One region of the Mesorhizobium sp. M1348 genome, then DNA from elsewhere that is predicted to be linked to it. Evidence: riboswitches for the same ligand, from Rfam matches in the RefSeq annotation. Region 1 holds a riboswitch; each other region holds the start of a gene.
What was found. Region 1 has a riboswitch for cobalamin ahead of NKH13_RS32545 (DUF1636 family protein). Riboswitches for the same ligand answer to the same signal wherever they lie in the genome.
Positions count from the first base shown of each region.

Region 2: another riboswitch for cobalamin. It lies ahead of metE (5-methyltetrahydropteroyltriglutamate--homocysteine S-methyltransferase); the one in region 1 lies ahead of NKH13_RS32545 (DUF1636 family protein).
Region 3: another riboswitch for cobalamin. It lies ahead of NKH13_RS34485 (CbtB domain-containing protein); the one in region 1 lies ahead of NKH13_RS32545 (DUF1636 family protein).

Region 1 covers NZ_JAMYLH010000040.1:13,746-17,936, reverse strand. Annotated here, with positions in the region: gene NKH13_RS32550 (winged helix-turn-helix domain-containing protein) at 1-1,188, shown strand, start outside; cobalamin riboswitch at 1,218-1,421, shown strand; gene NKH13_RS32545 (DUF1636 family protein) at 1,460-1,894, shown strand; gene cobW (cobalamin biosynthesis protein CobW) at 1,891-2,931, shown strand; gene NKH13_RS32535 (cobaltochelatase subunit CobN) at 2,951-4,191, shown strand, end outside.
Region 2 covers NZ_JAMYLH010000037.1:5,908-10,098, forward strand. Annotated here, with positions in the region: partial or broken gene NKH13_RS31825 (MFS transporter) at 1-25, shown strand, start outside; gene NKH13_RS31830 (helix-turn-helix transcriptional regulator) at 237-1,070, shown strand; gene NKH13_RS31835 (hypothetical protein) at 1,191-1,517, opposite strand; cobalamin riboswitch at 2,197-2,397, shown strand; gene metE (5-methyltetrahydropteroyltriglutamate--homocysteine S-methyltransferase) at 2,493-4,191, shown strand, end outside.
Region 3 covers NZ_JAMYLH010000053.1:12,800-16,990, reverse strand. Annotated here, with positions in the region: gene cobO (cob(I)yrinic acid a,c-diamide adenosyltransferase) at 276-899, opposite strand; gene cobU (bifunctional adenosylcobinamide kinase/adenosylcobinamide-phosphate guanylyltransferase) at 901-1,422, opposite strand; gene NKH13_RS34490 (CbtA family protein) at 1,415-2,191, opposite strand; gene NKH13_RS34485 (CbtB domain-containing protein) at 2,207-2,386, opposite strand; cobalamin riboswitch at 2,423-2,620, opposite strand; gene NKH13_RS34480 (aromatic ring-hydroxylating dioxygenase subunit alpha) at 2,893-3,948, shown strand; partial or broken gene NKH13_RS34475 (MFS transporter) at 3,927-4,191, opposite strand, start outside.

The sequences.
Region 1 (4,191 bases):
ATCTCGCTTCGCATGGCCCGTCGCATCGCGCTGGCGGCACAGGGATTCAATGACCCCCGCCCCGCCGGTACGCCCGACCGCAGGCATCTGGCCCGCGTGCTTGCCCGTACCGGCCTGCTGCAGATCGATTCCGTCAGCGCCGTGGTGCGCGCCCACTATATGCCGCTCTATTCGCGGCTTGGCCCCTACAAGCTTGCGCTGCTCGACGCCGCCGCCGCAACGCGCAAGCGCATGGTCTTCGAATATTGGGCGCACGAAGCCTCCTTCTTGCCGGTCGAGACCTATCCGCTGATGCGCTGGCGCATGCAGCGGGCCGAGCGCGGCGACGAAATGTACAGCGGACTGGCCAAATGGGGCCGCGAGCACGCCGCCTATATCGAAGACATCTATCGCGAGGTCGCCGAACGAGGCCCGATCGCGGCTTCGGCTTTCGAAGGCCAGAAGGGTTCGGGCGGCTGGTGGGGCTGGAGCCATGCCAAGCATGCCTTCGAATGGCTGTTCTGGGCCGGCCGCATCACCACCGCGTATCGCCGCGGCTTCGAGCGGTTCTACGATCTGCCGGAGCACGTACTGCCGCCAGCGGTACTCGCTTTGCCAGTGCCATCCTCCGAGGACGCCCACCGCGAATTGCTGCGTATCTCCGCCCGCGCCCACGGCGTCGCCACGGCAGGCGATCTGCGCGACTATTTCCGCCTCTCGCCCGCCGATATCAAGGGTCGCATCGAGGAGCTGGTCGAGGCCGGCGACCTGTTACCGGTGAGCGTCGAAGGCTGGAACAAGCCGGCCTATCTCCACAAGAACGCCCGTTTGCCGCGCAGGATCGAGGCGCGCGCCTTGCTCGCGCCGTTCGATCCCGTCGTCTTCGAGCGGTCGCGCACCGAGCGGTTATTCGACTTCCACTACCGCATCGAGATCTATACGCCGGCCGAAAAGCGCCGGTATGGCTATTATGTGCTGCCGTTCCTGCTCGGCGACAGCATCGTCGGGCGCGTCGACCTCAGGGCCGACCGCCCGGCCGGCGTATTGCGCGTCCATGCCGCATATGCGGAGCCCGGCGCCCCGCCACAAACCGCTGCCGAACTCTTCGAGGAATTGAAGCTGATGCAGGGTTGGCTCGGGCTTGAGCGCATCGAGGTGACAGCTGCCGGCGACCTTGGCCAGCCGCTCGCAGATATCGCCGCGTCATAGACGTGCGTTGACACGACTGCCTTCACAAGCCTAAATCCGTTCCAGACGGTCCCCTGCCCGCAACGGCAAGGGCCAAGAGGGAATGCGGTGCGAAATCTCAATTTCAAATCCGCGGCTGTCCCCGCAACTGTAAGCGACGAGCCTCGGCCGAAAACCACTGGGATATTCCCGGGAAGGCGGCACTCAGGCGATGACCCGCGAGCCAGGAGACCTGCCGTCTAGGACAAATGAATCCGATCGCCTGGCGGGTTTTCCGGGCAAGGAGCCTGATTTGGAACGCGACAGCAGTTTTTCGGCTGAGACAGCGGATTTATTGTCCGGCCATGGTGATTCCCCGGCCGGAGTTACCGTCATCGTCTGCTCGTCCTGCCGTGACGAGACCGGTTCGGACGCTCATCCCCGCGCCGGCGAACTGCTCGCCGAGGACACGCGCCGCGCCGCTTCCAGCGAAAACATCAAAATCCGCACCGTCGAATGCCTCGGCAATTGCAAGCGCCGGCTCAGCGCCGCCATACTGCGCGACGGCTGCTGGAGTTACGTCTTCGGCGACCTGACTGCGACCAGCGGCGCCGATCTCGTGACCGGCGCAAAGCTGTTCGCCACCTCGACGGATGGGCTCATTCCATGGCGCGGCCGTCCCGATTGCCTGAAGCGCGGCCTGGTTGCCCGCATCCCTCCCCTTGACCTTTTGAAGGACTCGATATGACCGCTGCCTCCCTTTCGCGCGTTCCCTGCACCGTCGTCACCGGCTTTCTCGGCGCCGGCAAGACGACGTTGATCCGCCATTTGCTCGAAAACGCCAAAGGCAAGCGCCTGGCCATCATCGTCAACGAGTTCGGCGACATCGGCATCGACGGCGAGATCCTGAAGGGCTGCGGCATTGACACCTGCCCCGAGGAAAACATCGTCGAACTGGCCAATGGCTGCATCTGCTGCACAGTGGCCGACGATTTCGTTCCGGCGCTCGACCAGATCCTGTCGCTGACGCCGAGGGTCGACCATATCCTGATCGAGACGTCCGGGCTGGCCCTGCCCAAGCCGCTGGTCCAGGCCTTCCAGTGGCCGTCGGTGAAAAGCCGTGTCACGGTCGATGGCGTCATCGCCGTCGTCGACGGGCCGGCGCTGGCTGATGGCCGCGTCGCCAACGACATGGATGCCCTGCAGGCGCAGCGCGCGCAGGACGAGACGCTCGAACACGACGATCCGGTCGAGGAAGTATTCGAGGACCAGCTCGCTTGCGCCGACCTGATCATCCTGTCGAAGAGCGACCTGATGGACGCAGCCGGCTTGGCCCGTGCCAATGCCGTCATCGGCAAGCACGTTGCGCGGGCGGTGAAGATCGTGCCGACTTCGCAAGGCAAGGTCGATCCGTCGGTGCTGCTCGGCCTCGGCCTCGCCGTCGAGGACGACATCGAGAACCGCAAGACCCATCACGACGACGAGCTCGACCACGAACATGACGACTTTGACTCGTTCGTCATCGACATCGCGTCCGTGTCCAACCCGGACGAGCTGGCACTACGCGTCGCCACGGCGGCGGAGGAAGAAAACGTGTTGCGCGTCAAAGGTTTCGTCGAAGTCGGCGGCAAGCCGATGCGGCTCCTGCTGCAGGCCGTCGGTCCGCGCGTCAATCACTATTACGATCGCGCCTGGACCGCTGAAGACGACCGCCGCTCGCGCCTTGTCGTCATCGGCCTGAAAGGGCTGAACCGCCCGGCGATCGAGCGTATCCTCGCCGGCTGACCCCAGGTAACGAGCCGCGATGCACATCCTCACCACCACATCCGCCTCGCTCGACGATCTCGCCGAGCCTGTCGATCTCAGGCAAACGCCTGCGGATGTCGTGGCCCTGTCCTTCACCGACAGCGACCTGGCCGGGCTGGCGGCGGCGTGGAAGGCAGATGCGCACCGCCTGCCGTCGATGCGGCTCGCCGCCTTGCGCGACCTGCGCCATCCGATGTCCGTCGACCTGTGGATCGACAGCGTCGCCCGCCACGCCAAGGTCATTCTGGTCCGCATCCTCGGCGGCTATGAGTGGTGGCGCTATGGCTGCGACCAGCTCGCCGTTATCGCGCGAAATCGCGGTATCAAGCTGGCGCTGCTGCCCGGCGAGAGCCACGACGAGGATTTGCGGCTGATCGAAGGCTCGACGCTGCCGCGCGAGGAGTTGGACGGCCTGCTTGGCTATTTCCGCGAGGGCGGACCGGCGAATATGACGGCGCTGGTGCAGAGGTTGGCAAGTCTCGCCGGATCGGGTGTGGCGGTCGCTGAACCAGTCAGCGTGCCAAAGGCGGGATTTTACGAGCCGGGACGCGGTGTCCTCCCCCTCCCCCTCGAGGGGAGGGTCCGGCCGCAGGCCGGGGGTGGGGTCCTCTCCGACGCGCGCCAACACTCTGAAGCGCGCCGACAGAAAAAAACGTCGAGCACTGCCGCAACGACCCCACCCGGCCCTTTGGGCCACCCTCCCCTCGAGGGGGAGGGGGACGTCGTGCCAATCCTGTTCTACCGCTCGATGCTGCTCGCTGCCGACGTGGCGCCCATCGATGCGCTTTTCGAAGCGCTGAGCGCGCGCGGCATAGCGCCGGTCCCTATCTTCGTCTCCAGCCTCAAGGACCCGGCATCGCTCGCCTTTGTCGAAACCGCGCTTGCAACCCTGAAGCCTGCCGCCATCATCACCGCCACAGCTTTCGCCTCGGGTGCCGAGCCTGGCGTCGAAACCCTGTTCGACCGCGCCGGCGTGCCAGTGTTCCAGGTCATCGTCGCGACCACCCGCCGCGACATCTGGCAAAACAATCAGCGCGGCCTGGCGCCCGCCGACCTTGCCATGCATGTCGTCCTGCCCGAGCTCGACGGCCGCATCCTGGCCGGCGCTATTTCATTCAAGGGCGAAAGCGAAACCGATCCCGCATTGGCCTTCCGCGCCTTCGCCAACCGGCCTGAGCCCGACCGCGTGGCGCAAGTGGCGAACCGTGTCGAGGCCTTCGTGCGCCTGCAGCGGACGCC
Region 2 (4,191 bases), on a different contig from region 1:
CGACTATCGTGTCGATCAGAGAGATCCAGACTCGCCCACAATAATTATCTGAATTTCAGCAGTAATTTTTGATCGCCCATTCGTGCTGTGTACCAGCCCTGTGTCTTGCGCAAGTGGTCACGAACGGCTGCCGGAGCCTCGAAGACGCCCTAAAAACACATGCTGCGATTTTTGAACACGCTTGACGATTAGATTAATTCATCCACAATGCGTGTGTTGAACACGCGAGGTGAGTTATGAACATGAAAGAGCTTAGGGTTCGACTGGGCATGACTCAAAAAGATTTGGCAGAGCAGATGGCAACGACGCAACAGACTGTGGCCCGTTGGGAAACAGGCAAAACGCAGTTGAACGTCGAGCAGATCAAGGACCTTTGTCTCACGTTGAAATGCACGGTCGAGGAGCTGCTGGGCTGGAAGATTGATGTCGAGGAGTGGCGCACGAGCCCGTTTGCAATTGCCGATGCCGAAACGCGATACGGCACGCTCAGAATCAAGACGACTGTTGGCAGCCGCCAATATCCTATCGATGAAAAGGCGCGTGAATCGATTTTACGTCAGTTGAAGGAACTTCATAATCTTCGTAGAAATAACACAAGCAGGCCATGGCTGTATTGTTGGAGCCTTGACAACAAAATACTCTTGATAAATCCGCAATATGTCCGCACCATTGAGCTTATCGGTGAAGATGTAGAGGAGATGCCAGAGTATTATCATCCAGAAATCTATCGGGCTTTGGATGACTGGGATAAGGGTGAGGTTTCAGGAAAGCTGAAGAAAGAATGCGATGCCATCATCGCAGAGATGGGTGATCAGGAAGCCGTGCGCATGGCCTCCTATGTTCGCGTCACATATGACGACGGAGAAGATGAGTGGAACTTCTTGGATGAAGAAACCGCTACGACTTTCTTCGGATTGGAAGCTGCGACCTTTGACGTTCCCCAGTGTAGTTTCGCCGAAGTGGAGGAAGAAGGTTACTACCGAGCGCGATACGCCAACCTTGATCGCGTCGCGGTGATGGAGGTTCCAAGCGACCGTTATCACAGATTGACCGCGCCCGAGGAAGCTTAGAACCATCCACGAAGGGCGCATGTTACATCTCGACCTTGCGTGGTGCGTTTTCAGTACGAGATGACGTTAAGCGTAGGTAGTGGCAGGTAAGAGTGCTCGACCAGAAGCTCAACTGCCTCCTCAATATCGCTGCCGATGTGCCGCAGGACACGTCCACGGGAGCGTGGATAGGCGTGAAGTTCCTGCACTCCACGGTCCGCTCTCCCATCGCCGGTGTGTGCCCGACGCCATCTTGTGGACGAGCTTGGCCGCCTGCACCCGGTTGTATTCCGGCTTGCGGTCCGCCTGGGGGGCCGCCGCGATGGCTATCTCCATGTCAATCGGCGCCGAACTTTGACTGCCCGCTGCTTTTGATGATTTGGCGAGGTCCCGCGCATAATCAGTCTTGGTCTTCTCCTTGAGGCCCTGTGTCGCGAACTTGTGGTCCAGCAGGGCAAACAGGTCCAAGTCCCCCTCCGCCCGTGGCGCTGGCTTGCCCTCACCGCCCTCGGCTTCCAATTGGGGAACCGCTTCTGCGCGCTGCACCGTGGCGATTGTCCGCCCAAGACGCATCACAAGATCGAACGCCAAACCGTGCGCGTGCACGACGATTTGCCGCTCAGGCCTCATTTGGACAGGACTTGAGCTGGCCCGGTGGTTTGAGCCGGGTTATCTTGAGCCGGTGGGCTGCGAACAAGCAGTTCGAGACATTGGCCTCGATCACTTCGCAACAGGCCGCTGCGCCGGGCCTCGGGGTGCTCCCCTCGAAATCGTTGTGTCGTATCACCGAGGGCATCACGGCCAACAGTTTCCACATGGGCAACAGCCTCGCCATTGAGCCGGATGTGGTCGCGAGCAGATCACCAACGAAGCGGTCGGAAGCTCGGAGCCGAAGTTCGACGCCGAGGTGGCGTTCGCATGATGCGGGAAGCAGCACCACGGCGCTTGCCGGTCGTTTGCCGCCGGCAGCCGACGAACTCCTATCCTCCTGGACAAGGGCGCCGTGCGTCATTGCTTTGATTTACCGGCCGCTCAAGGCTTCCACAGTTTTCGCTTTCGAGGCGACCTTTGCAACATGCCAACGGAAATTTAACATAACGACATAAACATTTCTTTATGCGGCGTTGACAAAGAAGCGAACTGCTGTAATTGTCTCCCGCGTCGTGGTTCTCCGTACGGCGCTGCCGCAGCGGAGCTAAGAGGGAAGCCGGTGCGATGCCGGCGCTGCCCCCGCAACTGTTAGCGGCGAGCCAACCCCACTCATGTCACTGAGGCGAATAGCCTTGGGAAGACGGGTAGAGGCTATGACCCCGCGAGCCAGGAGACCTGCCACGGCGAATTACGTCCACGGGCGGGGTGTCTCGGTGGCCGCTGCAGCCTGGCGTTCGTGCCGGCCTGCTAGCGCCTTCCTTGTCACCGACGCCCCAACCATCGGGGTCTGGCATGACTGTCTCTCAGCAAATTCCTGTAGCAACGCTCGGCGTGCCCCGCTTCGGTCGTCGGCGAGAACTGAAATTCGCGCTTGAAAGCTACTGGTCCGGAAAATCGTCCGCTGCCGAGCTTCTCACGACCGCGAAGGCGCTCCGTGCCGCTAGCTGGGAGGAGCAGCACGATCGCGGCGTGTCGAAAATCCCGTCGAACGACTTCTCGCTCTACGACCATGTGCTCGACACCGCAGCCATGGTCGGCGCCGTTCCATCCCGTTACGGCTGGAATAGCGGCGAGGTTCCACTTGACATCTACTTCGCAATGGCGCGGGGCAACCAGGGTCAGACGGAGGATTGTCGACACGCTGGTCACCACCAGGCGGCTCATCGGTCTGATGTAACCGCGATGGAAATGACCAAGTGGTTTGACACCAACTATCACTACATTGTGCCGGAACTCAACGATGATCAGACGTTCGCCCTCTCGTCGACGAAACCGGTCGATTACTTCATCGAGGCTAAAGCTCTCGGCGTTCACACACGCCCAGTCATCCTTGGACCGATCACCTTCCTCAAGCTGGCGAAATCGCCTGCCAAAGGATTCGATCCCATCGCGCTCCTGCCGCGGCTGCTGCCCGTCTACGAGCAACTCCTGCAGAGGCTGAAGCTGTCTGGAGCCGACTGGGTGCAGATCGATGAGCCAGCGCTTGTCCTCGATCTGAACCCGAACGAACGAGCTGCGTTCGAATTCGCCTATGGCCAGCTGTCGAAAGCCGCGCCCGAGCTGAAGATCATGCTGGCTACCTATTTCGGGCCGCTGGGAGACAATCTCGAAACCGCGGTTTCTCTGCCCCTGGCCGGGCTGCATATTGATCTCGTGCGCGCTCCCGAGCAGCTGGAAACGGTGGGTCGGCTCGCACCGAAGGATCTGGTGCTCTCGCTTGGCTTGATCGATGGCCGCAACGTCTGGCGTGCGAACCTGCCCGCCATTCTCGACCGCATCAAACCGATCGTCGCCGGCTGGCCCTTGGACCGCGTCGAGATCGCGCCTTCTTGCTCGATGCTGCATATACCGATCGACCTCCGCATGGAGACGGAACTCGACGCGGACATCAGGTCGTGGCTCGCCTTCGCGGCCCAGAAGACCGACGAGTTGGTGTTGCTTGCCCGGGCCCTGTCCCAAGGCAGGGATGCGGTGGCAGGCGCGTTGAAAGCGTCTGCCGAGGCTGCCGCCACTCGCGTGACATCCACGAAGATCCATGACCCGCTGGTTGAGGGGCGGATCGCCAGCATTGACGACAGCATGAAGCGACGAGAGAGCGCTTTTGCCGAGCGCTCCAGAGTCCAGGCCGGCACGCTCGGGCTGCCGCCGTTCCCGACGACGACCATCGGGTCCTTCCCGCAGACGCCGCAGGTACGCAGGGCGCGGGCCGCTCATGCGAAGGGCCAGCTGAGCTATGTCGACTACGAGACCTTCCTGAAGAAGGAGATCGAGGCTGCAATTCGCTGGCAGGAAGAGATCGGGCTGGACGTGCTGGTGCACGGTGAGTTCGAACGAAACGACATGGTACAGCATTTCGGCGAGCAGCTGTCCGGCTTCGCCTTCACCCAGCATGCCTGGGTGCAGAGCTATGGGTCGCGTTACGTGCGCCCCCCCATCATCTTCGGCGACGTATCGAGGCCCAAGCCGATGACGCTGCGCTGGTGGCAATTCG
Region 3 (4,191 bases), on a different contig from region 1:
CAAGAACAAAGTTGCTCCTTCAGCGTTGGAACGCGGCTTTATTCCAGCTTGGGTTCCTCGCCCCCACGAAAGTGGGGGAGAGGTGGCTCGGCGAAGCCGAGACGGAGAGGGGGACTGCGCCCTACGAAAGGCCCCCTCTCCGGCCGCTTCGCGGCCACCTCTCCCCCGCTTCGCGGCGGGCGAGGAACCCAGGTCTTGAGAGGTCGAGGGCAACCTCGGCAAGCGTCATCCGAGTTGGATCTTCCTCTGAACGTTCTGCCTGATCGCCAAAGCCCTCAGAATTCTATCCCCTGCTGCGCCTTCACGCCGGCGGCAAAGTGGTGCTTGGTCACGCCCATCTCGGTGACCAGGTCGGCTGCCTCGACCAGCGCCGGCTTGGCGTTGCGGCCGGTGACGACGACATGCAGGCCCTCGCGACGCGCCTTCAGCGCTGCGACCACCTTTTCGAGGTCGAGATAGTCGTAACGCAGCGCGATGTTGAGTTCGTCAAGCACCACGAGGCTGATCGACGGCTCGGCCATCAGCTCGAGTGCCTTGGCCCAGGCGGCCTCGGCCGCCGCGATGTCGCGTTTCAGGTCCTGCGTCTCCCAGGTAAAACCCTCGCCCATCGCGTGCCAGACGACGCGGTCGCCGAAGGCAGCAAAGGCGTCCTTCTCGCCGGTGTGCCACTTGCCCTTGATGAACTGGACGACGCCGACGCGCTTGCCGTAGCCGAGCATTCTGAGCGCCAGCCCGAAGGCGGCCGTGGTCTTGCCCTTGCCCGGACCGGTGTTGACGATCAACAGCCCTTTCTCGACCGTCTTGGCTGCAACCTCGGCGTCCTGCACCGCCTTGCGCTTGGCCATCTTGGCGCGGTGGCGTTCCTCGTCCTTGGGATCGATGTGGTCGGTATCAGCCATGTCATTTCACCCTGAGCGGCAGCCCCGCCACCATCAAAAGCACAATGTCCGCGACAGAGGCGACGTCTTGGTTCAGCCGGCCGGCGGCGTCGCGAAACCGTCTTGCCAGCGCATTGTCCGGCACGATGCCCTGGCCGACCTCGTTGGACACCACGAACCAGGGGCCACGCGGCCGCGACAGCACATCCGCCAGCCTTCGGCATTCGGCCTCGACATCATGTTCGGCCAGCATATGGTTGGTCAGCCACAGCGTCAGGCAGTCGATCAGCACCGGCTGGCCGTCAGGCAGCGCCTCGATCGCGCCGGCAAGGTCGAGCGGCGCATCGATGGTCGTCCAGCCGGCACCGCGGCGCGAGCGGTGCAGCGCGATCCGTTCGCGCATCTCCTCGTCATAGGCTTGCGCCGTCGCGAGATAGCTCCACGGCGCCGGACAGGCACTCACCAGCCTCTCGGCATGCGCGCTCTTGCCGGAGCGCGCACCGCCGATGATAAGGGTCAGTGCCCCGGCAGCGCGGTCAGGCAAAGCTGTCGCGCAGGCTGGTCGCCGTGCCGGTGAAGCGGCCGCGCACCACGCCGACGACCGCGCCGAGCACCAGCCAGAACACCAGATTGGTCAGCGTCACCGCCACCACGAACTGGTGGTGCAGGCCTTCCGGGATCGCCGTCTCGAAACTGTCGGGCTGCGGCGCGCCAACGATATGCGGCGCGACGATCAACGCCACCGCAAGGACCGCCAGCGGCAGCGATCTGCGGAAGGCGATAAGGCCGAGACCGGCCGCGGTCGCCACCACTGTTGCCCACCACCAGATCTGGCGTTGGACAAGGTCGGCCGCCGGCATCGCCGGCAGTTCCGGCGGCAGGCCGAGGCCCGGCGCCAGCGTGAACACGGCAAAGCCGGCCAGCCCCCAGAACAGGCCCTGACGCCAATTGCCGATGCCGCCGGCGAACTCCGAAACCGCAACCAGGACCAGCGCAAAGCCGATACCGGTGACGATATTGGCAACGACGCTGAAGGCAAAGCGTTCGAAACCGTCGGCCGGCGCCCAGCCTTCGTCCTCCGCCGGAGCCATTGCTTCAGCCGGCGCGGCGCTGCTCATAGCCATCGTGCCCCCGGCGTTTTCGACCGGTGCCGCAGGTGCGGCGGCATGGTCATGGCCGCCGCCGGCCTGTTCGTAGACTTCGGCCTTCAGGATGAGCGGCACCGTGGCATAGGCCTGCATGCAGGCGAGAGCGACGCCGGCCACAAGCCCTGCGATCGCCGCGATGAACACGACGTTGCGAAACAGTGTCATGATGTCAGCCCCTTGTCAGTGGCAGGGAAAGCCCATCGAGTGGCGATAGTCGTGCGCGGCATTGTGGACCGCATCGATATGCGAGAAGCCGACAAAGCCCATGACGAAAATGCCGAGGAATGCAGCAAGCGCCAGCTGCATGAAACGCGACTGCGAGGAGACGGAAGCGCCGAGCGAGACGGAAGCGGTATTCATGTCTTGTCCTTTCGCCCTCCACCCGAGGGCATAGAAGTCAGTTTCCTGTCGCCGGCAGGTCTCCTGGCTCGCGGATCAGCGTCCTTCCCCACCTTCCCGAAGGCGAACCTTCAGTGGCATATGGAGAGGACTACCGCACACAGTTGCGGGGGCAGCCACGGCATTGGGCAAACAATTTCGCCCGCACCGCATTCCCTCTTGGTTCCAAACGGAACCGACGACATCAGCGACTATAGGCAGAATCGCCGCGCCCGGCAAACCAAATTCCGCCGGATCGTGTGGCGAATGCGCCGCCTCGCCAAGCTGCCCGGCCGGCGCCGCGATTGACAATTTTTACCGCCGGGTGTCGGCTGGCGGATGGGGAAGAAGCCGGCATGCAACCCAGCCCGAATGAGCGCGGTCCCTACAACGGTCTGACGCGGGCCGAGCCGACGCTGCCGTCATCGGCCTATTGGGACATCGCAGCCTACCAGCGCGATCTCGAGGCCATCTGATATCGCAACTGGCTGCTGGTCTGCCGCGAGGCCGACCTTGCCCAGCCGCTGGCTTTCAGAACGTTCCGCATAGGCACGCAGGAGGTCGTCGTGCTGCGCGACGAGACCGGCGAATTGCGCGCCTTCCACAACACCTGCCGGCATCGTGGCTCGCAGCTTTGCCAGCAGAGCGAAGGCCGGCTGAAGGCGCGGCTCATCACCTGCCCTTACCACGCCTGGTCCTATTCGCTGCGCGGTGATCTGGTGCGCGTGCCATCGAAATCGCTGCCGGACGGTTTCGACAAGGCCGATCATCCGCTCTACCGCGTCGCGCTTTCGGTGTGGCGCGGTTTTGTCTTCGCCAACCTCGCCGAGGATGTTGCCGGCTCAGCTGAAACATCCTTCGATCCGGCATCCGGCGACCTCGCCAACTGGCCGCTGGAAACGCTGCTGAGCGGCCATGTGCTGCGCAAGGTGATAAACTGCAATTGGAAGATCTTTTGGGAAAACTTCAACGAGTGCCTGCACTGCCCCGGCGTCCACAAGGACCTGTCGCGGCTGGTGCCGATCTATGGCCGCGGCCTGATGGGCCGGCACGACGACCCCGAATGGGCGCGCCACGCCGACAATGACGCGCCGGAATTTGCCGGCGGCTTGCGGGCCGGGGCCGAAACCTGGTCGCGCGACGGACGCGTCCACGGGTCGGTCTTTTCCGGCCTGACGCCGAGCGAGCGTGCCGCCGGGCAGACCTATGCCACCAGCTTGCCGTCGATGTTCGTCGTCGGTCATGTCGACTATGTCAGGACCGTGCGGCTGGTGCCGCTTGGGCCGGAGCAGACCGAACTCACCGCCGAATGGCTTTTTTCGCCCGAAGCGCTCGCCGATCCGGCGGCGGATATCGACAACATCATCGCCTTCGGTACCCAGGTGCTGGAGGAGGATGCTGATATCTGCGAGGTCAACCAGATGGGCCTGCGCTCGATGCGCCACAAGGCCGGCGTGCTGATGCCCGAGGAATATGACTTGCACCGCTTCCACAACAGGGTGCGCGAGCGGCATGCCGCACTTCAAAGCGATTTGGGCAGATAGCGCCAGGTGACGAAGCCGCAGACTGCCGCCAGCAGGCCGAGTGTCGCGAAAACCGCGCCCAGGCCGAAGAACGCCAGCACCACCGAATAGACCAGCGGCGGCGTCAGCTCGGAAAAGTCGAGATAGGTGCGGTAGACCGCCGCCATCTGCGCCCGCTCATACGAGCGCACCGAGCGCATGAAGGCGGTCGAGCCCAGCGCATCCAGCGCGATGGTGAAGAAGGCACCGCAAAGCAACAAGGCG